DNA from 2 places in the Pseudomonas urethralis genome. Region 1 is predicted to be linked to the other one. Evidence: riboswitches for the same ligand, from Rfam matches in the RefSeq annotation. Region 1 holds a riboswitch; the other holds the start of a gene.
The links. Region 1 has a riboswitch for cobalamin ahead of L6D64_RS05070 (ABC transporter substrate-binding protein). Riboswitches for the same ligand answer to the same signal wherever they lie in the genome.

Region 1 (11,577 bases):
GTTGATACCGAAAGCCACTTCCGAGTCGTCGTAACTGCCATGGCGCACGCGGCCATCGATGATCTGTTGGTCACGGCTGGCGGTCTTGGTGATGTAGTTGATCGAGCCGCCCACTGCGCCTGCGCCATGCAGGAACGACGACGGGCCGCCGAGCAGCTCGACGCGGTCCAGCACCCAGGCGTCCACTGGCCGGGTGGCGCTGCTGTAGCCGAGGTTGATGCCGTTGAACAGCTGGGTCACCTGGTTCTGGGTAAAGCCGCGGTAGCTGACGAAACCGCCGTAGCCCGGGTTGGCCGACGCGTTGACGCCGGTCATGGCGTTGATCACGTCCTGGCTGTCCTTGGCGCCGCGTTCCTCGATGATGCGCCGGTCCGAAACGCTCACCGAGGCGGGTGTTTCCCGCGCCGTCAGGCCCAGCCGCGAGCCGGTGCTGATCGGCTGGTCGAGTTGCACGCCGGAGGGCGCATCGCGCTCGCCGTCGATGGTGGTGGCGTTGAGTTCGACGGCGGCATCGTCCGCCCAGGCGAAGGTGCAGGTGCCCATGAGGAGCACCAGGGAGGTATTGCGAAGCATGTTGTTGGGTCGTCCACGCAAAGGTCATGGCTGACGGCGAGCGCGCAGGCAAGCGCGCCCGGCTGAAGTCAGGCGAATTGAATAACGGCTGCGGGGAGGACGACGGGTGGAGCGCGGGGTGTGAGGGCAGGGCGTTGGTAACGGGGCGGCGGTTGCGCCCAGCTGCGCACGACGATGGGCGAAGTGGCTTTGGCCTGTGCCGGGCTGAACGACCAGCCACCGCTGGCGAGTGGCACGGCCAGGCCGAACGAGGAGCACACCGGGCAATCGAGCTGGGCCATGTGTGGGTCGCTACCGGCGCCGTCGAGGTCGATGGCCACGCCGTGCTCGCTGTTGATCGAGCAGAACCCGCCTTCCAGGCCGGCCAGGCGCAGGCCGCCCATCTGGCCGTGGTGCAGGCCACACAGCAACAGGCTGAACAGGACGCTGGCATAGAGCGTCCAGGCAGTCAGGGTGCGGGTGTGCCGGGTGATTTTCATGGCGGCGAATCTATCACCCGGACGAATGGCGGGGTAGTGCCTGGCCGTGACAGGTTGTCGCAGCTCAGGCAGCGCGTTCGAGCACGTCCAGCAGTTCGACGAATTCCTGCGCGAGCTTGTGGCGTGGCGCCATGTGCACCAACGGTACCGAAACCTGGTGCGACTCGCGCATCTTGATCGAACTGCTCAGGTACACCGGCAGCACCGGCATGCCTTCGGCGCGTAACTGATCGACCAGGGTCTGGTGCAGCGCAGTGCGCCCGGCGAACTGGTTGACCACCACGCCCTCCACCTGCAGCGCCGGGTTGTGGTCCTGACGCAGCTCTTCGACCTCGGCCATGACGCTGAGCAGCGCCTGGCGCGAGAAGCTGTCGCAGTCGAACGGGATCAGCAGGCGCTCGGCGGCCACCAGGGCACTGAAGGTGTAGAAGTTCAGCGCAGGAGGGGTGTCGATGTAGATCCGCTCGTAGTCCTCGCCCAGCTCGGCCAGCAGCTTGCGCAGCTTGTTGATCTTGAACTTGCTTTCCAGCTTGCTCTGCAGGTCGCTGAGATCGGGGCTGGCGGTCACCAGGTGCAGGTTGTCGTAGCGGGTTTCGGTGATCGCCACGCGGTGCTTCTTGCCAGCGGCGGTGGCCGGCGAGAGGGTCTGGCGGAAGAAGTCGGCGATACCGGCAGGGATGGCGTCGTCGGTCAGCCCGGTGAGGTAATAGGTGGCGTTGGCCTGCGGGTCGAGGTCGACCAGCAATGTGCGATAGCCCTCGGCGGCGCTGGCCGCGGCGAGGTTGCAGGCGATGCTCGACTTGCCCACGCCACCTTTCTGATTGAAAACCACACGACGCATGAGACGCTCATCCATGAAGTGAAAATGTCAGGTTGGGGTCAATCCTATGACTGAAACACGACAGATTTATGACAAGTGTTGAAACATCAGTTAAGTTCATCTTTGTCGAACCGCAAGCGCTCTACTGCGGTGTTCTGGTGGTCAAGCCCGCTCGACATGGCGCCGGTAGAAATCCAGGGTCGCCAGGTTCTTGTCCTTGGCTTCGAACATGATGTCGAAGCGGTCGAGGAACTGCAGGGCGTAGCGGTTGGTCCAGTCGTTCCACATCTGCGCACTGTGCACATACAGGTCGCGTTTGTTGACCTTTTCCAGCAGCTGCGGGATGGTCAGCTTGCCGTCTGCCGCGAAGCCGAGTGCTTGCAGGTGCTCGGGCGGTTGCGAGTAGTGCATGGTCGGCCGCACACCGCGCCAACTGTCGATGATCCGTGCCACGCGTGGATCGTGCGGGTCGATGTAGTCACCCTCGTGGATCCAGCAGTGGTGGATGTCCAGCACGACGGGCGCAAGGTCGGCCAGTGCCAGGCAGTCGTCGACGCCATAGGTCTTCTCGTCGTTCTCGAAGGTGATCACGTTGCGTGCCACCTGCGACAACCTGGGCCATACCTGGCGCACACCGGCCGCGCCGAGGCGCCCGGCGATATGCACATTGCACTTGAAGTCCTGGAAGCGCTGGCCGAAGCCCATCAGGCGGATCATGTCGGCGTGGTACTCGAATTCGGCCAGGCTGTTTTCCACCACCTCGGGGCGGTTCGAGCCGAGCACACAGTACTGGCCGGGGTGAAATGACAGGCGCAAATCCTGCTCCAGAGCCAGCTTGCCGATGGCGGCGAAGCCTTCGGCCATCAGGGCCTGGAACTCGCTGTCGCGATAGAGCGGCCCGACGCTGGGGTGGCTGTAGAGCGGCAGCAGGTCGCTACTCAGGCGCACCATGCGCAGCATCGGCGGCAATTCGCTGACGTAGGCCAGCAGGCGCAGTTGGGCGTCGAGGTTGTGCTGCACCAGCTCCAGCAGTTTGGCGCGGGCCGTTTCTTCGCTGGCACTGGTCAGCCAGCGCAGCGTGGTGGTGCGCGGATTGAAGGTGCGCTCGATGGCTTCCAGCGCTTTCACCGACAGGCTGCGGTGCGGGTGGCGGTACATGCAGGCGAAGCCCAGGCGGGGCATGGTCGGTCTCCCGAGGAGGAATGTTCGTTGGACCGGTGGCTGGGAGAATGATCACTTCAAGCCTGTTCCGGCCTCTTCGCGGGTAAACCCGCTCCCACACGGATAGCGTTGCTCTGAAGATTTTTGCGGTCCCTGCAGGAGCGGGTTTACCGGCGAAGAGGCCGGAACAGGCGAAGTATCAATCCGGGTTCAGGAGCCCGATTTTTCCAGCGCTTGCAGTTCATCCTCGACCTGCTGCATGCGCTGCTCAGCCAGTGCCTGGACGTTCGCATCCCGCGCCGTTTCGCGCATCAGGCCGGTGAGCTTGTCGCTCAAACGCTTGCCTTCCTCGGTCTCTTCCAGCGCCTTGGCCTTGGCCGGGTCGCGGGTGGCGGCGACGATGGTCGCGAACTCAGCGTCGCTGAAGTTCTTTTCGCTATACAGCTTGTACAGGTCCTGGCGCTGGTCCTCGACGGTGAGGTGTTTGCGCAGGACGTTGCTGATGGTGGCCGCATCCAGCTGCGGGTGGGTGCGCGTGAGCAGTGCAGCCATGCGCTCGATATTGTGGTCGTAGGCCTCCTGCAACGGCAGGTTGGCCAGGATCTGCTGTTCGCGGGTGGGCTTCTGGTCGCAGGCGGCGAGGGCCGCAGTGAGCAGCAGGGGGAGCAGCAACTTCTGGATGCGGGGCATTGGGTGGCCTTGGGCGGGTGTTCCGAGAGGGGGATTATAGCGGTGTCGCAGTGGCTGTCAGAAGCCGCCTGACAACGGCCATTCCACTGCCAGGCGGATCTGATTGCCATCGAGCTCCGCCTGCGCCGTGTTGCCGCGGTGCACGTTGTGCCGCAGCGAGAAGGTGGTGCCCTTGGCCTTGCCGCTCTGCACCACATAGCGTGCCTCGAGGTCACGTTCCCAGTGCTTGCCGCCTTTGCCATAACCCAGGTACGCATAGCCGCCGTTGGGGTCGACATGGCTGCCGTCGATATCGAAACCGCGTACATACAGGGCAGTCAGGTTCAGCCCCGGCATGCCGTAGCCACCCATGTTCAAGTCATAGCGCGCCTGCCATGACTTTTCGTTCGGTGCGTTGAAGTCGGACATCTGCACGGCATTGGCGATGTAGATTGCCCCACGCGTGACGTAGTCGAACGGCGTGTTGCCAGCCACTTGCTGCCAGCCGAGGCTGTAGCTGTGCGGGCCCTGGTTGTAGCGTGAGACCAGGCTCCAGGTGGTGTTGTCGATGCGACCGGACAGCGCCTTGCCGGCGTCGGTGGTGCGGTACAGGTTGAGGTCCAGGCTCAGGCTGCGGCGGTCGCCCAGGGCCTGGGTGAAGGTGCTGCCAAGGTAGTGCTGGTTCCAGGTGTCTGCATAGCGTGAGGTGTACAGGCTACCACTGAAGGCAGCGCCGGGGTTCCACACCAGGCCGGCGAGGTCGAAGCTGTTGCCCTGGCGGCCGTCGGAGTAGTTCACCACGAAGCCCTGGTCGTGGCTGGAGGCGTTGCGGTCGGTGCTTTCGTTGAAGTGGCCGGCGACCAGCTTGAGGGTGTCGATCTCGCTGCTGGTCAGGAACAGGCCCGTGGCGGTTTCGGGCAGCAGGCGGCTGTCGGAGGAGCTGAACACCGGCGTCTTCACCCGCTGTTCGCCCCAGGACAGCATGGTGTTCGATACCCGCAGCTTCAGCGCCGCGCCGCCCCGGCTGTAGGCGTTCTTGGGCTGGCCGTCGTTGTCCAGGCTCAGCAGGCGTGCCTTGCCGGCACGGCCGCCACCGCTGTCGAGCTGCACGCCCTGATAGGCGTGGGCATCGACGCCGACGCCGATCAGGCCCTGGGTGAAACCGGACTGGTACGTGCCCATCAGGCCGTAGGCCCATTCCTCGGCCAGGCCGTTACGTTCGCTGCGTGGCTTGTAGGCATTGCGCGCGCCGCTGTTACGCCCGCCGTGCTTGTAGTCACGCTGGTCGTAGACCGTCCGGTTGAGGATGCTCCAGCTGCTGTCTTCGACGAAACCGCTGCTGTGGGACTGCGCCGAGTCCGCGAAGGCAAATGGGGCCAAGCCTGCCAGTGGCAGGGACAAAAGCACAGCGGCGGGGCGCAACAACATGGCGGGAACGTCCTGGTTCAGGGGGCGCGGAAACGCAGGATGCGTGCGCCGTCGAAGGGGTCGGTGAGGTAGTGGGCGTGCACGCCAAAGGTGCTCAGCAGGCGCTCGGGGGTCAGCACCTGCAGCGGCTTGCCAAGGGCCACCAGGCGGCCTTGGTCGAGCACTGCCACACGGTCGCAGGTCAGCGCCTGGTTGAGGTCGTGCAGGGCCACCAGGGTGGTCACCGGCAACGCCTGCACCTGATGCAGCAGGCTCAACTGGTGCTGGATGTCGAGGTGGTTGGTCGGCTCGTCGAGCAGCAGTACCTGCGGGCGCTGGGCCAGGGCGCGGGCGATGTGCACGCGCTGGCGTTCGCCGCCGGACAGCGAACGCCAGGCCCGTTCACGCAGGTGCGTGGCGTCGAGGTCGGCCAGGGCCTGTTCGACCAGGGCCCGGTCTTCGCGGGAAAACGGTGCCAGCGCCGACAGCCAGGGCGTGCGCCCCAGGGCGACGGCGTCGAACACGCTGATCGCGTCGAGGGTGTCGGCCTGTTGTTCGACCAGCGCCAACGCCTGGGCGACGCGCCGGCGCGGCAGGCGCGCCAGGGGCTCGCCGAGCAGCTGCACGGTGCCGCTGCTCGGCGTGCGCAGCCCGGCCAGCAATTTGAGCAGGGACGATTTGCCTGAACCGTTGGGGCCGACGATGCCCAGGGTTTCACCGGCCGCCACGCTGAGGTCGATGTTGCTCAGCACGGGGTTGCCTGACAGTTGCAGGCCCAGCCCGCGGCAGGCGAGTGGCGCGACGTGCGCGCTGTTCATGACGTTCATGGGCGCCCCCGGCGGCTGAGCAGGATCAGGGCGAACACGGGCGCGCCGATCAATGCGGTGACCACGCCGACCGGGATCACCTGGCCGCCGATCAGCGTGCGCGACAGCACATCGGCGGCAATCAGGAACAACGCGCCGCCCAGCGCGCTGGCCGGCAGCAGGTGGCTATGGCCGGGGCCGAGCAGCAGGCGCAGGGCGTGGGGGATGACCAGGCCGACGAAACCGATGGCGCCGACGATCGACACCATCACCGCCGTTACCAGCGCCGCGCAGCTGATCAGCAGCCATTGCGTGCGGCGCACGGCGATGCCCAGCGAAGCTGCCGAGTCGGCGCCGAAGGTGAAGGCATCCAGCGCCCGGCGGTGCCACAGGCACACCGCCAGGCCGAACAGCGCCACGGGCAATGCCTGCCACACCGACGGCCAGCGCACGCCACTGAGGTTGCCCAGCAGCCAGAACAGGATGCCGCGTGCCTGTTCGGCGGTGGCCGACTTGGTGATGAGCAAAGCGGTAAGGGCGGTGAACAGCTGGGAGCCGGCGATACCGGCGAGGATGACCTGCGTGTGGTTGTTGCTCGGCCCGGCCGCACGGGCCAGCACCAGCACCAGCAAAAAGGCCGCCAGGGCACCAATGAAGGCGCCGCCGGACATGCTCAGGGCGACGCTGCCCAGGCCCAGCAGGCCAACCAGCACCGCACCCGTCGATGCGCCGGCCGACAGCCCGAGCAGGTAGGGCTCGGCCAGCGGGTTGCGCAGCAGCGCCTGGAGGATCACCCCACAGGTCGCCAGCCCCGCCCCGCAAGCGGCGGCGACCAGGGCGCGGGTCAGGCGGTAGTTCCAGACGATGCCGGCGTCGATCGGGTCGACCGGATAGCCGGCCTGCCACAGGTGGTTGGCCAGCACCTGGTAGACCACCTGTGGCGGCAGGTTGGTTTCGCCGATGGCCGTACCGGCCAGCACGGCCGCGAGCAAGGCCAGCAGGGCCAGGGCGCTGTAGGGCAGAGCTTTCATCATGGTGCCGCTTTACCGCTGGCGAAGGCTGCGGACAAGGTCTGCAGGCCGGGGAACAGGCGGATGCCGGCCTGCATGGCGTCGGCGTCGAGGATGATGATGCGGTTGTTCTTTACCGCATCCATCTGCTTCGTCACCGGGTCGTGGCGGAGGAATTCGAGCTTTTTCCGGTAATCGTCGGCGGGGTAGCGGCGGCGGTCCATGCGCGCGATGATCAGCCAGGTCGGGTTGGCCTTGGCCAGGGTTTCCCAGCCTACGGTCGGCCATTCCTCGGTCGACTCGACCACGTTGCGCACGCCCAGGGTGCGCAGCATGAAGTCGGCTACGCCCTGGCGGCCCGCAACATAAGGGTCGATGCCGAGGTCGGCGCTGGAGAACCAGAACAGCGCCGAAGTCTGCGACAGGTCCTTGCCGGCCAGTTGCTGCCGGGCACCCTCCAGGCGTGCCTTGAGGTCGGCATTGAGCGCGGCACCGCGGTCCTGTACATCGAAGATCTCGGCCAGCTGGCTGATGCTCTTGTAGAGGCTGTCGACCTGGAATGCCTGCAGGCGGGTGCCGTCGGCGCCGACCAGGTTGTCCTTGCCTTCACAGTCCGAGGGCAGCAGGTAGGTGGCGATGTTCAGTTCGCGGAACTGTTCACGGGTGGCGACCGCGCCCTGGGCGCCGACCATCCACTCGAACTGCACCGTCACCAGTTGCGGGCGCTTGCCGACCACAGCTTCGAAGCTGGGCTCGTTGTCGGCCAGGCGCGGCACCTTGTCGTTCAGTGCCTGGTATTCGGGCAACACATTGTTGAACCACAAAGAGGTGCCGGCCAGCTTGTCGCCCAGGCCCAGCGCGTAAAACATCTCGGTGCCGGCCTGGCCGATGGTGACCGCACGCTCAGGCGCCTGGGCGAAGGTCTGCGGCGCGCCGCAGTTGTCGACGGTCAGCGGGTAAAGGGTGGCCGCGGCCTGAGCCAGGCCGGTGAGGCTCAGGCCGGCGAGCAAGGTGGCGATACGGGGCAGCATGCTGGGCGATCTCCTGTCGGACAGTTCTGGTGAGGAACGCACGGACAGGCATCGCCGCAGCCCTGCACGTGCAGGGGCAACACGGATGGCCATCCCGGACACCCCGCCGGTTGGTGAATGTATGCCGGCAGGTCTCCTGACTGGTGCGTCCTCGCCTGGCTCCGGCCTTCCCGGATCAGGTCCAGTGGCATCGATGGAGCAGGCTCGGCACCTACAGTTGCGGGGGCAGTTCCGATTGGCACGCCGGGTTGGGCGGGCCCGGGATTCCCTATTAATTCCGTGGTGGAAACCGGCGGGCGGCATGGTAGACCATCCGGCCGCCAGGTGAAACGCCAAATCAGAAGTACTTCAGCCAGTGGATGTCGCGCCGGCGCGCCTTGAGCCGGGCAAACCAGCGCACCGGCAGGTACAGTGCCGCCGCCAGCAGCAGCGAGGCCAGCCACACCGCGCCGATGGTGTCGAAGCCGAAGTAGTCGCCCTGGTTGAGGCCGAACAGCGCCACGCAGGCCAGGTACAGCAGCTTGAGCACGTACAGGTGCAGCAGGTAGAAGAACATCGGCGCTGCGCCGAACACCGCCAGGGCGCTGATCCAGCGGGCGAGCCCGGCGCGCTCGAAGGCGCGCAGCAACAGTAGGCCGCAACCCAGGGTCAAGGCCAGGAACAGCAGCGAGGGCGGGTATTTGGTGATGTTGAAGAAGCTCATCAGCGTCTGGGTGATGGTCGGGTAGCCGCTCCACGGCGCCTCGCCGTAGCCGTTGTAGAGGCGCAGCACCATGAAGCCGAGCAGGGCGATGGCGCCGGCCATCAGCAGACGGTGCTGGCGCTCGTCGGCGTCGCTGCCACGGGCGAACCACGGGCCGAGGCCGAAGCCCAGCGCGATCACGCCGATCCACGGCAGCACCGGGTAGGAGGTGCGCAGGCGCAGGTTCTCCGAGACCTCCAGCCAGCCGCGGTCATGCAGGATCGCCCACGGCACATGCAGGGCCGATTGCGCGTCGAAGTGCAGGCCATCGAGCAGGTTGTGGCCGGCGATGATCAGCGCGCCCACGGCCAGCAGGGCCGGACGCGGCAGCCACACCAGCAGCGACAGGGCGATCATGCTCACGCCGATCGCCCAGATCACCTGCATGTAGACCACGCTCGGCGGCAGCTGGAAGGTCCAGGCGAAGTTGACCAGGGTGAATTCCAGCACCACCAGGAACAGCCCACGCTTGAACAGGAACGCCGAGACGTCGCTACGACCCTGGTACTTCTCGCCATACAGCCAGGCCGACAGGCCGGTGAGCAGGACGAACACCGGCGCGCACAGGTGAGCCAGGGTGCGGCTGGCGAACAGCGACGGGTCGGTGGCATCGATGGCCATCGGGTCGATGACCTGGCGGTGCAGGAAAAAGGTTTCACGCACGTGGTCGAGGAGCATGAACAGGATCACCAGGCCGCGCAGGGCATCGATGCTCTGCAGGCGCTGGGTGAGCAGGGTGGGGGTGGCTGAGGCGCTGGTCATGGAAAGGGGTCGCAGTCAGGAATGAATGTCAAATGAAACGTTATCTTATAACTTTTTTATTTGCTTCTGAAAGCGGTTTTTGTATTACCTGTACCGGCCTCTTCGCGGGTTCACCCGCGAAGAGGCCATCAGCTCAGAAGGTGTAATCCACGGTAGCGAAATATGATCGCGGCGCCCCCATCACCCACTGCTCGCCACTGAACACCGACGCCACATATTCACGGTCGAACAAGTTGTTCACCTGCAACCCCAGGCGCACATCGGGCAGCACCTGCCAGCTGATGTTGGCATCGACCACGGTGTACCCCGGCGCACTCTGGCTATTGGCCGAATCGGCATAACGCTCATCCACATATCGCGCGCCAATCCCGGCTTCCACTCGCCGGCCAAAGCCCTTGCTCAACCACAGGTTGGCGGTACGCCGCGGCACATTGGCCGGACGATTGCCGGCGCGGTCCTGGGCCAGGCCATCGACTACCTCGTCGAGATCATCGTATTTCGCCCTAACCAGTGAGGCATTGGCCGACACCTGCCACTGCTGCCCCAGGGCCAGCTCCAGCGATGCCTCCAGGCCATCGGAAGTCTGCTGCCCGGCCTGCTGCGCCTCGTGGGAGATCGGGTCGTCCACCAGCAGCTTTTTCTTGACGATGTGGAACGCGGCTAGCGTCCACTCGCCACGGCCTTCCCAGAAGCGTTGCTTGAGCCCCAACTCAGTCTGCTTCGCTTCGGTCAGGTCGTAATCCATCTGCGTCGGGCTGAGGCTGACCAGGTTATCCACGCCATCCTCGCTGGTGGAGAACTGGCCATAAAGCGACAGCTCGTCGGTGAGCGCAAACACCAGCCCGGCCCGCCAGTTGCCGCCTTGCAGGCTGCGGTCGCTACGGCTGCCATCGACCAGGTTGTCGCGATCAATGTGGTTCTGGTCGCGGCGCACGCCGGTCACCAGCGACAGGCGCTCGGTCAGCTGCAGACGGTTCTCGGCGAACAGGGCGAAGGTGTGGGTGGTGGACAGCGTCTGCGGGCGGGTTGGCGAGTCGCTGTGGAACCCGCCCGGGGTCGGCTGCCACGGGTCGATGTAGTCGCCGCCCACGTCGTTGTACGGCCGGTTGCTGTCGACGTTGAAGCGCACCTTGTTGTACTCGACACCGACCAGCGTCTTGCTGGCCAGGCCGAACAGGCTGTGATCGAAGGTGAAGGTCTGGCGGTCGCCTATCTGCTCCTGGTTGTGCCTGATCTGCAGGAAGCTCTGGCGCTCCAGCTGCTCGCGGTCGGTGTCCCAGCGGTAGTTCTCGGCATTGCGCCAGTGGCGGCGGCTCTTGATGTAGTAGAGCTGGTTGCTGGCGCTGAGCTGGTCGTTGATCGCCCAGTCGGTGGTGAAACGGGTCCACTCGTCGTGGTAGCGCTGCACATCGTTCTGGACGTTGTAGTTCTTCTTGCGCAGGCTGCTGCGGTAATGGCCGTCGATCAGTGGCGTGCCGTAGTAGTTGGCCGGCTGGGCGTCGCCACGCTCGTGGGCGAGGGTGAAGCTCAGGTCGTCGTTGGCATCGAAGCGCAGCGCGGCACTGAGGGCCAGGCTGCGCGAATCGGTGCGGTCGACCCAGCCGTTGCCGGCCTGCTGGTTCAGGGTCAGGCGGTAGCTCAGGCGTTCGCTGAGGCTGCCGCCGGTGTCCAGGCCAAGCTGCTGGCGGTCCCATGAGCCGTAGCCCAGGCGCAGGCGGTTGTGGATGTCGCCGGTGAACGGCTTTTTCGGGATCACGTTGATCACCGCGCCGGTCGCGCCTTCGCCATACAGCACCGAAGCCGGGCCGCGGATCACGTCGACCTGCTCGACCATCCACGGGTCTACCGGGAAGGTCTGGGTGCCGGCCCCGGTATACAGGCGCGCACCGTCGAACAGGGTCATCACCGAGCCATGGCCGGTGAAGCCGCGCGCCGACAGGCCGGTGCCGCCATCGCCGGGGTTGCCGATGAAGGTGATGCCGGGGGAGCGGGTCACGGCGTCCTGCACGGTGAGGTTGTTGCGTTGCTCGATCTGTTCGGCCGTGATGCTGCTGGTGCTGGCTGGCGTTTCCAGGGCACTGAGGTGCAGCCGTGAACCGGCCTCGGTCGGCGTGGCC
Region 2 (11,577 bases), on a different contig from region 1:
CCAGTTGTGTCTGGAGCGCCCGTTGAGCTTCGGTGCGCTGCTGGATCAGCTTGCGCAAGTAGCTGTTCCAGAACACTACGCCCGCGAGCAGTAGGGCTGAGAGCACCAGCACCTGCAGGGCCAGCCTGCGGTAGTCGCGCCAAGGGCTGTCGCTGACCAGGGTGCTGGTGTGCCAGCGGTTCAACAGCTGGTCCAGCTCATCGGGGGGAATGCTCATCAGCGCCTTGTCGAGGATAGCTTGCAGTTGCGGCTGGTCAGGGGCTACGGCGAATGCGGCGACGGCCGGCTCGTCGTCCATGACGCTGGCGATACGCAGCTGCCCCTTGAACACTTGATTGATGTAATAGGAGGCATTGATATAACTGCTGTAGGCAGCGTCAGCATGACCATTGACCACGGCCTCCATCAGGCCGAGGGGATTGTTGACCATCACCAGTGTCGCCTGCGGAAAGCGCCGCAATACCTCGGCACGCAGGTGCGAACCATGGAGGAGCGCGATGCGCTGCCCGTCGAAATTCTTGGCCTGCAATGGCGAGGGCCCTTGGTTGCGCGTCACCCACACCCTGGGGCTGACCAGATAGGGGCGGGTATAGCGCAGCCGCGCCGCGCGCTCTGTGCCATAGCCCAGTGCGCCGATCATCTGTGCCCTGCCGTGGGTGACCTTTTCAACCATCTCCTGCACGGTGTCCTGCTCGATGAATTTGAATTGCAAGCCGGTGCGCAGGGTGATCTGCTTGAGCAGGTCGACGGTGATCCCGCTGACATGCTGCTGGGCGTCGTTGAAGGTCAGCGGGGCAAGGGCCGTGTCGACCAGTACGGTCACGGTCGGATGCTGGGCGATCCAGTTTTTTTCTTCCTCGGTCAGCGCTGACAGGTGTCGCTCCAGCAACAAACTGGTATTGCTGCTGCTCCAGCGGCGCAGGATGTTCAGGCGCTCGCTTTCGCTGATCCTGGCCAGGGCGCTATCGACCAGGCGGCGCAGCCGCAGGTTGTCATTGGCGAAGGCGAAGGCAAAGGTGCCGGATGCCATCTGGGAAAAGTGGTCGATCTTCACGGTGCCCTGGTAGCTTTTGCCAATCTGGTAGTCGGTGCTGATGGCATCGCCCAGATAAGCGTCGACCTGACCCAGGTCGACTGCTGCCAGGCCAGCCAGCGTGGAGCGATACAGACTCAGTTGCACCTCTGGATAGAGCGCCCGGACGGCCTCGCCCGGCAGGTAGTGATCGACCATTGCCAGGCGCAAGCCGGCCAGCGCCTTGTCTTGCCTCAGCGGGGCATCCTTGCGTGTCGCGATAACAGGCAGGTCTTCGGCATAGGGCAGGCTGAGGCTGAGCATGGCATCGGCGGCCTCAAAGCTGTTGGAACTGCCCAGCAGGTCGATCGTGCCAGCACGTAGAGCGGCGATCGCCTCATGGCGGCTGGCGTAGCGCCTGACTTCCACCGGTACCCCCAGTTGTTCGGCAATCAGCCCGGCATAGTCGGCACTGAGGCCTTCGTAAGCATCCAGGCTGACGTTGATTTCGAAAGGGGGGTAATCCGGCCGTGAGGTACCCAGTAGCAATGCGCCGCGTCGCTGCAGCCACTGGCGGTCGGCATCATTCAATTGCAGCGGCTGTGCGGCGCTGGTGGCGCGTGCCAGCAAATGCCGCGGCTCACCGTCGGCGAGTGACATGAGCGGGCAGCCGAGCAGGGCGACGAACAGGATCAGGCCAGCCAGGACAGGTTTCATACGCGCCGCGCGCTCAGTTGACGTGGTTGCGTTTGGCCAGATCGACCATCTCCACCAATGATTCGGTCTTGAGCTTCTCCATGATGCGGCCACGGTAGGTGCTGATGGTCTTGGCACTGAGGTTCATGCAAGCGCCGATGTTCTTGTTGTTTTCACCACGGCTCAGGCGCCGCAGTACTTCCATTTCACGGTTGGACAGGCTGCCCAGGCGGGCGGGCTCGCTCTCCAGGGTATTGCTGTTGACCGCCATCTGGGGGAAGGTCGAGTAGCCCTTGATCAGTGCCTTGAGGGCGAACACCACAGCCTCCAGGTCTTCGCCCTTGGTGACGAAGGCACCGATACCGGCATCCAGGCAACGGCGCACGTAGAGGTCGGTGGCTTGCCCGGTCAGCACCATTATTTTCGGTGCCGGCTCCTGTTGTTGCAGGCGCTTGATGACCTCCATGCCATCCAGCCCGGGAAGCCCTATGTCCAGTACCACTACATCCGGGCGTAATTCGCGCACCTTCTGTGCCACTTCGCTGCCATTGTCCAGTTCACCGACGATACGAAAGCGCTCGCGCTCGAACAGTATGCGCAGGGAAAAACGAACGATGGCGTGATCATCAACGATCAGCACGGTTGTCATGTCATCAACTCCTGTCGGAATGTGGTCGGCTTCCTGAAGTAATCAGGGGGTACGTCTGCCAGCTTTTTCGGCTGTGCAGCACGATACGACCATTCCGGATCCGTAGTAATGGCGAGTATAGATGTGTTGAACAAGCGAGCCGGTATTGTGGAAATTTCCTACAAGAATGGTGTTACAGGCCTCGTTGCAAGCGGCGAGGCCCGTAACCGGCCGAGGGTCAGGCGCAGGCCGGGTGAGGCTTGAGCACGCGCTGGGTCGAGGCGGGGTTGTTGTTCAAGGCCTGGCCCACCCGCGTCGGGCGGGCCAGCAACTGGCCGCCGCAATTCGGGCAGCGGCCCTGCAAGCGGTGGTCAGCGCAGTGGCGGCAGAAGGTACATTCGAACGAGCAGATCATGGCGTCAGGGCTGTCGCCCGGCAGGTCGGCATCGCAGCATTCACAATTAGGGCGCAGCTCCAGCATGGATAGTCCTCCGGTGGTGGAAAACGCAGTCTGCGCCGCCCTTCGCCGGCTTGGCAATGCTAGTCGCCGGGGCGGAACAAGTGCGCGTGGCCGGCGCGGTACAACGCTGACTCGGTGAAGGGGGCGTCGCCGAGTACATGGCCGACGAGGATCAGGGCGGTGCGCCTGAAACCCTTGCTGGCGACCTGTTCGACGATATCGGCCAAGGTGCCGCGCACCGAGTCCTGGTCTGGCCAGGTGGCACGATGGACTACGGCGACCGGGCAGTCGGGGCCGTAGTGGGGAAGCAATTCTTCGACGATGCGCGGCAGGTGCTTGACCCCCAGGTGAATGGCCAAGGTACTGCCGTGCCGGGCCAGGTCGCCGAGCTGTTCGCCTGCAGGCATCGGAGAGCTGTCGCCGTAGCGGGTGAGGATAACGGTCTGCGCGACCTGTGGCAGGGTCAGTTCGCAGCCGAGCAGCGCCGCGCTGGCGGCGGTGGCCGTGACCCCGGGGACGATCTGGTAATCGATGCCCAGTTCGCGCAGGTGGCGGATCTGCTCGCCGATGGCACCGTACAGGCTGGGGTCGCCACTGTGCACCCGGGCCACGTCCTGGCCGTTGGCGTGTGCCGCGCGAATGGCGTCGATGATTTGTTCGAGGTGCAGTTCGGCACTGTTGATGACCTTCTCCGCCTGGTGGCCTTCGAGTACCGCTGCGGGTACCAGCGAGCCGGCATAGATGATCACAGGGCACTGGCGGATCAGGCGTTGGCCCTTGACCGTGATCAGTTCCGGGTCGCCGGGGCCGGCGCCGATGAAGTAGACCGTCATGGCAAATCCTTGAAAATGGAAGCAATTATCCGGCGCAGGCCAGAGCCAGGGTAGCGGGGCCGCGCACCTGGCGGGCCACCTTGAGTGTGACGCTGGGGTGACTGAGGCTGGCCAGGGCCAAGGCGGTGCTCTCGGCGACACCCCAGCAACCGCCATGCGCGAAGGCCACGGCGGAGCGGTGGCTGAGCTGGGGTTCGAACCGCTGCAGCTGCTCGGCCGCGAAAACCACCAAGGGCAAGGCGTGACGTGCGGCGAGTTGCTGCAAGCCCGGCTCGTCGGCTTTGCCAGCGATGCTGGCAAAGCCACGGAGTGCTGTGATGCTCAGGCCGTTATGTTGCAACACTGCTTGCAGCAGGGCTTCGAGCACATCCACCGGGCAGCCCCGGCGGCAACCGAAGCCTGCGTACAGCACCGGCAATGGCGGGGCGGTCATCAGGCCAGGCTGGAGCGGCGATACAGCCAGGCGCTGAGCAAGCCCAAGGCCACCCAGAAGGCCGCGTTGGTCAGCCACGAAGCGATCATGAACTGGGTTTCCAGGGCATGCGGTGCCAGGCTTTCGTGGACCTCCGGCTGCGGCGCGCCGATCACATGCGGTACCACCAGCAACACGGCACCCAGGGCCTTCAGCAGGCCATGACGTGCGAACACCAGCAGGGCCAAGCCCAGTGCCGTCGCGGCGGCGGTGCCGACCCACCAGCTCTGGCGCTGACCGAGATCGGCGGCGGCAGTGCCGGGCAGTTCGGGTGGCAAGCCCAGGGTAGGCGCGAGGCAGAACACGGCAAAACCGGCCAGCCCCCACAGTGCGCCCGTGCTGGTGCGGCCAGGCTCCCGCAGGCTGTAGAGGGCGGCGAGGATCAGGGCGAAGCCGACGGCAACCACCAGATTGCCGCCAGTGGTCGAGAGGGTGCGCTGCCAGCCATCTTCTGGCGACCAGGCTTCTTCGCCATGGGTGTGGCCAGCGCCAGCTTCTTCGCCGTGGCTGTGGTGCGCGGCTGCCGGGCTGGCCGCTTCGTAGGTTTCCGCCTCAAGGATCAACGGTGCGACCCAAAAGCTTTGCAGGAGGGTCAGCAAGAGGGCAGCGAGCAGGCCGCTGAACCCGGCTGTGCGGGCAATACGCTTGATCATGGCAGCCTCAGTGGCAGGGGAAGGCGGCGCTATGGCGCGTGTCGTGCGCGGCGTTGTGCACGGCTTCGATGTGCGAGAACCCGGCGAAGTAGACCAGGCACAGGCCGAGCAGGCTGGCACCGACGGCGATGACCACGCGCTGGCTGAGGGTGATGGGGGTGGCGATGCCATGTTTGGCGTTGGTGATGGGCATGACGCGATCCTCTGCTTTTTTGTAAGGGCAACGGACAAGCGCGGCAGTCCCGGGGGCAAGGCGCCCGAGGAGATGCGACAGCGCCCGCCCACCGCGGGGTGTTCATGGACGACAGGCCGGTCTCCGGGCTTGCGAGGAGGAGTTGGGCTCCTTGAAAGGCATCACCTTCCCATGCCGGACTGCGTGGCACAGTGGTCTGGACGCTTCGCTCGCTTACCGTTGCGGGGGCAGCACCGGCTTTGCCCGGCCCTGAAGGGCCTGCGACGCACCGATTTCCCGTTTCACCCCCGCTTGGGGGCACCTGACGCAAGGCGTAAGGAGAGCACGGGGCGAGGGAGACGTCAAATGTCATGCAGATGCAATGCTTGCTCTTGCTCTTGCTCTTGCTCTTGCTCTGCTTTTGCTTCTAAGCGCGCGGTAGTTCAGCAAACGCGGAATGCGACTTCAGGAGGCCGAACGCAGGCGTCTGGAGGGCCAGGGTGCGCAGCACCCCTTCGGCGCAGCCGAAGGCGCGAGATGTAGACTTGCGCAGCAAGTCGTAGGCCGCGCGGGCCCGGAGGGCGCCGGAGTGAGGGGACCCCGGAGCGCAGCGGAGGGGCCGGATGATGGGAGCCAGCGTTTTTTGGTTACTTTTTGTCGCGTTTGACAAAAAGTGACCCGCCGTAAGGGCGGAAAGGTGACTGTGCGTCGCCACCGCCAATGAATGCACTCGACTCAATCAAAACCATCGCTGTCCAGCTTTTGGCTTTTGGCTTTTGGCTTTTGGCTTTTGGCTTTTGGCTTTTGGAAGTGGGCTTTCAAATCAAGTCAACATTCATTTGCCATGGTGGCGCTGAATCAGCTTTTCGCCTTTACGGCGACCTACTTTTTGACTGGGCAAAAAGTAGGCAAAAACCCCCGCTCCCATCATCCGGCCCCTGCGCTTCGCTCCGGGGTCCCCTCACTCCGGCGCCTTCCGGGCCCGCGCGGCCTACGACTTGCTGCGCAAGTCTACATCTCGCGCCTTCGGCTACGCCGAAGGGGTGCTGCGCACCCTGGCCCTCCAGACGCCTGCGTTCGGCCTCCTGAAGTCGCACTCTGCGTCGCCTGAGCTACCGCGCGCTTAAAAGCAAAAGCAAAAGCAAGAGCAAGAGCAAGAGCAAGAGCAAGAGCAAAAGCTGACCGATGGGCTTTGTGGACGGGATGGCAACAGTTGACCACCCGCCACCCCCCGCGTAGCCTTGCGACTTCGAGGTTCTTCGGCACTGCCGAAGCTAAGACGGGAACGCGGTACAAGCCGCGGCTGCCCCCGCAACTGTAGGCACCGACAATGGGTCGACACAGCCACTGCGCCAACGCGCGGGAAGGCGTCACCCCGCCAGCTGCTTGATGCACTGGAACGGTGCAAGCCAGGAGACCTGCCTCGAGACGATTTCGACTTTCAACCGGGCGGGGTGATCCGGTGGCGAACGAGCCCGGCCGGCCTGGCCTGCGGCTTTCGTCCCGTGTGCCCGCACCAACCTGCCAAGGGCAACGCGACATGAAAACACTGGCCAAGCTCCCCGTCACCATCGTTACCGGCTTTCTCGGCTCGGGCAAGACCACCTTGCTCCGCCACATGCTCGACAACGCCCAAGGCCGCCGCATCGCGGTCATCGTCAACGAATTCGGCGAGCTTGGCATCGACGGCGAAATCCTCAAGCAATGCAGCATCGGCTGCACCGAGGAAGAAACCAGCGGCCGCGTCTATGAACTCGCCAACGGCTGCCTGTGCTGCACCGTGCAGGAAGAATTCTTCCCGGTGATGCGCGAACTGGTCGCACGCCGTGGCGACCTCGACCACATCCTCATCGAAACCAGCGGCCTGGCACTGCCCAAGCCCCTGGTGCAAGCCTTCCAGTGGCCGGAAATCCGCAACGCCTGCACCGTCGATGCGGTCATTACCGTGGTCGACAGCCCGGCCGTGGCCGCCGGCACCTTCGCCGCCTACCCGGAGCAGGTCGACGCGCAACGCAAGCTTGATCCCAACCTTGATCACGAATCGCCACTGCACGAACTGTTCGCCGACCAGCTGGCCAGTGCCGACCTGGTGGTGTTGAACAAGGCTGACCTGATCGACGCCGAAGGCCTGGCCAAGGTGCGTGCCGAAGTGGCCGAGGAGCTGCCGCCAGCCGTCAAGGTAATCGAAGCCAGCAGCGGCCGACTGCCGCTGGAAGTGCTGTTGGGCGTGGGGGCGGAGTCCGAGGCGCACATCGATGGCCGTCGCACCCACCACGACGCCCACCATGACGGCGACGATCATGACGATCACGACCACGATGCCTTCGACTCGATCTCCATCGACCTGCCCGAAGCTGACGAAAGCCTGCTGCTCGATGCCCTGACCCAGCTGGTGGTGGAATTCGGCATCCTGCGCGCCAAAGGCTTCGCGGCCATCCCCGGCAAGCCGATGCGCCTGTTGGTACAGGGCGTGGGCACCCGTTTCGACAAGCACTTCGACCGCGCCTGGCGCGCCGACGAGCCCCGCATCACCCGCCTGGTGCTGATTGGCCAGGACCTCGATGCCCCACAACTGGAAGCGCGCCTGCGCCAGGCCCTGGGCGCCTGACCCATGCACCTGCTGCGGACCCAGCCCGGCGGCTTCGTGCCAGACGACAGCATCGCCGACCTCGGCCAGACGCCCGCCGACCTGGTGATCCTCTGCAGCGGCGACTCGCACCTGGCACTGCTTGCCGAAACCGCCGAGCAGCTGCCAGACGATTTCCCCAGCCTGCGCCTGGCCAACCCGATGCAGGTGCAGAACCATGCCTCGGTCGACTTGTATGTCGACGAGGTCCTGCGCCATGCCAAGGTAATCCTGGTGTCGCTGCACGGTGGCGTCGGCTATTGGCGCTACGGCGTCGAGCAGCTGGTCGAACTGGCAACGCGGGGCGTGCAGCTGATCCTGGTCCCCGGCGATGATCGCCCGGACCCGGAGCTGACCGGCCTCGGCACGGTCATCGGCGAGCCGGCCGAGCGGCTCTGGCACTACTTGCGCCAGGGCGGCAAGCGCAACGCCATCAACCTCTTCAACTGCCTGGCCAACCAGTGGCTGGGGCGTGACTACCCCTGGGACGAACCGCAGCCTTTGCCGCGCACTTCGGTGTATCACCCGCGCATACCTGGCGCACGGCTCGAAGACTGGTACAGCCACTGGAACAGTGAGTATCCAGTGGCACCGTTGCTGTTCTATCGTTCTCACCTGCAGGCTGCCAACACCACATTCATTGATGTGTTCTGCGAGCGCTTGCAGGCCGCCGGCCTCAACCCGCTGCCCATCGCGGTGGCCAGCCTCAAGGAAAGTGCCTGCCTGGAGCAGGTCGAAGCCTGGCTGGACGAAGTAGGGGCCGAGGTGTTGATCAACACCACCGGTTTTGCCCTCTCCAGCCCGGAACGGCCCAACCTGCGCCCGTTCCGTCGTGATATCCCGGTGTTGCAGGCCATCTGTGCGCAGGACAACCAGCCCGGCTGGGAGGCCAGCGAGCAGGGCCTGGGTGCCCGCGACCTGGCCATGCACATCGCCTTGCCCGAACTGGACGGGCGCATCATCACCCGACCGGTCAGTTTCAAGGACATGGCCTGGCGCAGCGAGCGCAGCCAGTCCGATGTGGTCTGTTACCGTGCTCACCCCGAGCGCATGGACTTTGTCGCCGAGCTGGCACGGCGTTGGGTCGAACTGGCGCGCCTGCCCAATGGGCAAAAGCGCGTGGCCCTGGTGCTGGCCAACTACCCGACCCGCGATGGCCGTATCGGCAATGGCGTCGGCCTGGATACCCCGGCTGCCGCCCTCAACATCCTCAAGGCACTGCAGGCCGAGGGCTATCCGCTCGCGCAGCTGCCTGGCAGCGGCACGCAACTGATTCACCAGCTGCTGGGCGGGGTGACCAACGACCTCGAACAGCTCGACCAACGCCCGTGTGCCCAGAGCCTGAGCCTGGCGGACTACCACGCGGCCTTCGCACGCCTGCCAGAGGCCAATCGGCAGGCTGTGCTGGAGCGCTGGGGGCCGCCCGAGCAAGACCCGATGTACCGCGCTGGCCGCCTGATGGTCGCCGGCCTGCGCTTTGGCCTGACCTTCGTCGGTATCCAGCCAGCGCGCGGTTACCAGGTCGACCCCAGCGCGGTGTACCACGACCCGGACCTGGTGCCACCGCATGGTTACCTGGCGTTTCACTTCTGGTTGCGTCATGCCTTTGCTGCCGATGCCGTGATCCACGTCGGCAAGCACGGCAACCTGGAGTGGCTGCCCGGCAAGGGCGTCGGCCTGTCCGCACAGTGCTGGCCGGACGCGCTGCTCGGCCCGCTGCCCAATATCTACCCGTTCATCGTCAACGACCCGGGCGAAGGCGCCCAGGCCAAGCGCCGGACCCAGGCGGTGATCATCGATCACCTGATGCCGCCGCTGACCCGCGCCGAAACCTACGGCCCGCTGCGTCATCTGGAGCAACTGGCGGACGAATTCTACGAAGCCCAGCTGCTCGACCCACGGCGTGCACGAGAGCTGCAACGCGACATTCTCGAGCTGGTCAAGGCCAACCATATCGACCGTGAGTTGCAGCTGGAGGGCCAGCTGGACGATGCCGCGGTGTGGTTGCCGCGCCTGGATACCTACCTGTGCGACCTCAAGGAATCGCAGATCCGCGATGGCCTGCATGTATTCGGTCAGTCGCCGCAGGCGCGCCTGCGCCTCGATACCTTGCTGGCCTTGCTGCGCGTGGAGCGGGGCGATGGCCGCGGTGGCAATGCCAGCTTGCTGCGGACCCTGGCCAAGGCACTGACGCCGGGCTTCGATCCCCTCGACTGCGACCTTGGCGAGGCCTGGTCAGGGCCACGCCCGGCGATGCTGCAGGCCGTGCAAGCGGGCGCTTGGCGCACTGCTGGCGATACCCGCGAGCGCCTTGAGTTGCTTGCGCTGCGCATCATCGAACAGGCGCTGGAAGGGCCGGCGCAGCTGCCCGAGCAACCGCAATGGCAGCCGGTGCACGAGGTGCTGGACTCTCTGCGCGAGCAGGTCGCTCCTGACCTGGATGCGTGCGGCGCTGCGGAGATCAATGGGCTGCTGGCCGCGCTGTGCGGGCGGTTCGTACCGGCCGGTCCCAGCGGTGCACCCAGCCGCGGCCGCCTGGATGTACTGCCCACCGGGCGTAACTTCTACACCGTCGATGTGCGCAACCTGCCCACCACCACCGCCTGGCGCCTGGGGTTCGCCTCGGCCAACCTGATCCTCGAACGGCACCTGCAGGACCATGGCGACCATCTGCGCCAGCTGGGTTTGTCGGTGTGGGGCACGGCGACCATGCGCACCGGTGGCGACGACATCGCCCAGGCCATGGCGTTGATGGGGGTGCGCCCGGTGTGGGCTACCGGCAGCCAGCGCGTCGACGACTTCGAGATCCTGCCACTGAGCCTGCTCGACCGCCCACGGGTGGACGTGACGCTGCGCGTCTCGGGCTTCTTCCGCGATGCCTTCGGCAACCTGATCCGCCTGTTCGATGCGGCGGTGCAGGCAGTGGCGGCACTGGACGAGCCGGACGACCTCAACCCGCTGGCCGCGCGGGTGCGCAACGAACGCGCCAGCCTGCAGGCGCAGGGCGTGGATGCCGAACAGGTGGCGCGCCAGGCGGGATGGCGGGTGTTCGGGGCCAAACCAGGCGCCTACGGTGCCGGCGTGCAGAACGCCATCGACGGCCGCCTGTGGCACAGCCGTGAAGACCTCGCCGAGGTTTACCTCAATCATGGTGGCTACGCCTACGGTGGCCGCGATGAAGGCACCCCGGCGCGCGCCCAGTTCGCCCGGCGCCTGAGCCAGGTGCAGGCGGTGTTGCAGAACCAGGACAACCACGAGCACGACCTGCTTGATTCCAACGATTACTATCAGTTCCAGGGCGGCATGCTGGCCGCGTCGGAGACCTTGTCCGGTGGGGCAGTGGCCAGTTATCACGGCGATCACAGCCAGGTCGACCGGCCGCGGATCCGTACCTTGAAGGAAGAACTGAACCGCGTGATCCGTGCCCGTGCCTTGAACCCGAAGTGGATCGACGGGGCGAAACGCCATGGCTACAAGGGTGCGTTCGAGCTGGCCGCGACCGTCGACAACCTGTTCGCCTTCGACGCCACCACGCACCTGATCGATGACCATCATTACCAGTCGCTGGCCGATGCCTACGTGCTCGACCCGGCGACCCGCGACTTCATGCGCGAGCACAACCCCGAGGCGCTGCGCGACCTCACCGAGCGCTTGCTGGAAGCCCAGCAACGCGGGCTTTGGGAAGCCCCCGGTGACTATCGCGAGGCCCTTGAGGAACAGTTGCTCGACGGCGAGGAACAGCCTTGAAATGAGTGAACCCGTGCAATTCCCACTGGCGGCCGTGGTCGGCGCCGAGGACCTCAAACTGGCCCTGTGCCTCACCGCCATCGACCCGAAGATCGGCGGCGTGCTCATCGAAGGCCCGCGCGGCATGGCCAAGAGTACCTTGGCTCGGGGCCTGGCCGATCTGCTGGGCGAGGGCCCGTTCGTGACCTTGCCGTTGGGCGCAAGTGAAGAGCGTTTGATCGGGACGCTGGACCTGGATGCTGCGCTTGGCCAGGGCAAGGCGCAGTTTAGCCCCGGTG

Region 2: it holds a riboswitch for cobalamin, as region 1 does, so the genes downstream of both, L6D64_RS08930 (CbtB domain-containing protein) here and L6D64_RS05070 (ABC transporter substrate-binding protein) in region 1, are expected to answer to the same signal.

What each region holds. Positions count from the first base shown of each region.
Region 1 covers NZ_BQIJ01000002.1:477,464-489,040, forward strand. Annotated here, with positions in the region: gene L6D64_RS05030 (TonB-dependent receptor) at 1-573, opposite strand, end outside; gene L6D64_RS05035 (DUF2946 family protein) at 642-1,052, opposite strand; gene L6D64_RS05040 (ParA family protein) at 1,117-1,893, opposite strand; gene uvsE (UV DNA damage repair endonuclease UvsE) at 2,035-3,054, opposite strand; gene L6D64_RS05050 (hypothetical protein) at 3,244-3,723, opposite strand; gene L6D64_RS05055 (OprD family porin) at 3,781-5,130, opposite strand; gene L6D64_RS05060 (ABC transporter ATP-binding protein) at 5,148-5,936, opposite strand; gene L6D64_RS05065 (FecCD family ABC transporter permease) at 5,933-6,949, opposite strand; gene L6D64_RS05070 (ABC transporter substrate-binding protein) at 6,946-7,956, opposite strand; cobalamin riboswitch at 8,066-8,265, opposite strand; gene L6D64_RS05075 (acetyltransferase domain-containing protein) at 8,294-9,460, opposite strand; gene L6D64_RS05080 (TonB-dependent receptor) at 9,594-11,577, opposite strand, start outside.
Region 2 covers NZ_BQIJ01000004.1:243,167-254,743, reverse strand. Annotated here, with positions in the region: gene L6D64_RS08960 (transporter substrate-binding domain-containing protein) at 1-1,729, opposite strand, end outside; gene L6D64_RS08955 (response regulator transcription factor) at 1,743-2,357, opposite strand; gene L6D64_RS08950 (DUF1272 domain-containing protein) at 2,575-2,817, opposite strand; gene cobM (precorrin-4 C(11)-methyltransferase) at 2,877-3,629, opposite strand; gene L6D64_RS08940 (cobalamin biosynthesis protein) at 3,655-4,047, opposite strand; gene L6D64_RS08935 (CbtA family protein) at 4,062-4,754, opposite strand; gene L6D64_RS08930 (CbtB domain-containing protein) at 4,762-4,947, opposite strand; cobalamin riboswitch at 5,045-5,267, opposite strand; cobalamin riboswitch at 6,162-6,366, shown strand; gene cobW (cobalamin biosynthesis protein CobW) at 6,467-7,534, shown strand; gene cobN (cobaltochelatase subunit CobN) at 7,538-11,299, shown strand; gene L6D64_RS08915 (magnesium chelatase ATPase subunit I) at 11,301-11,577, shown strand, end outside.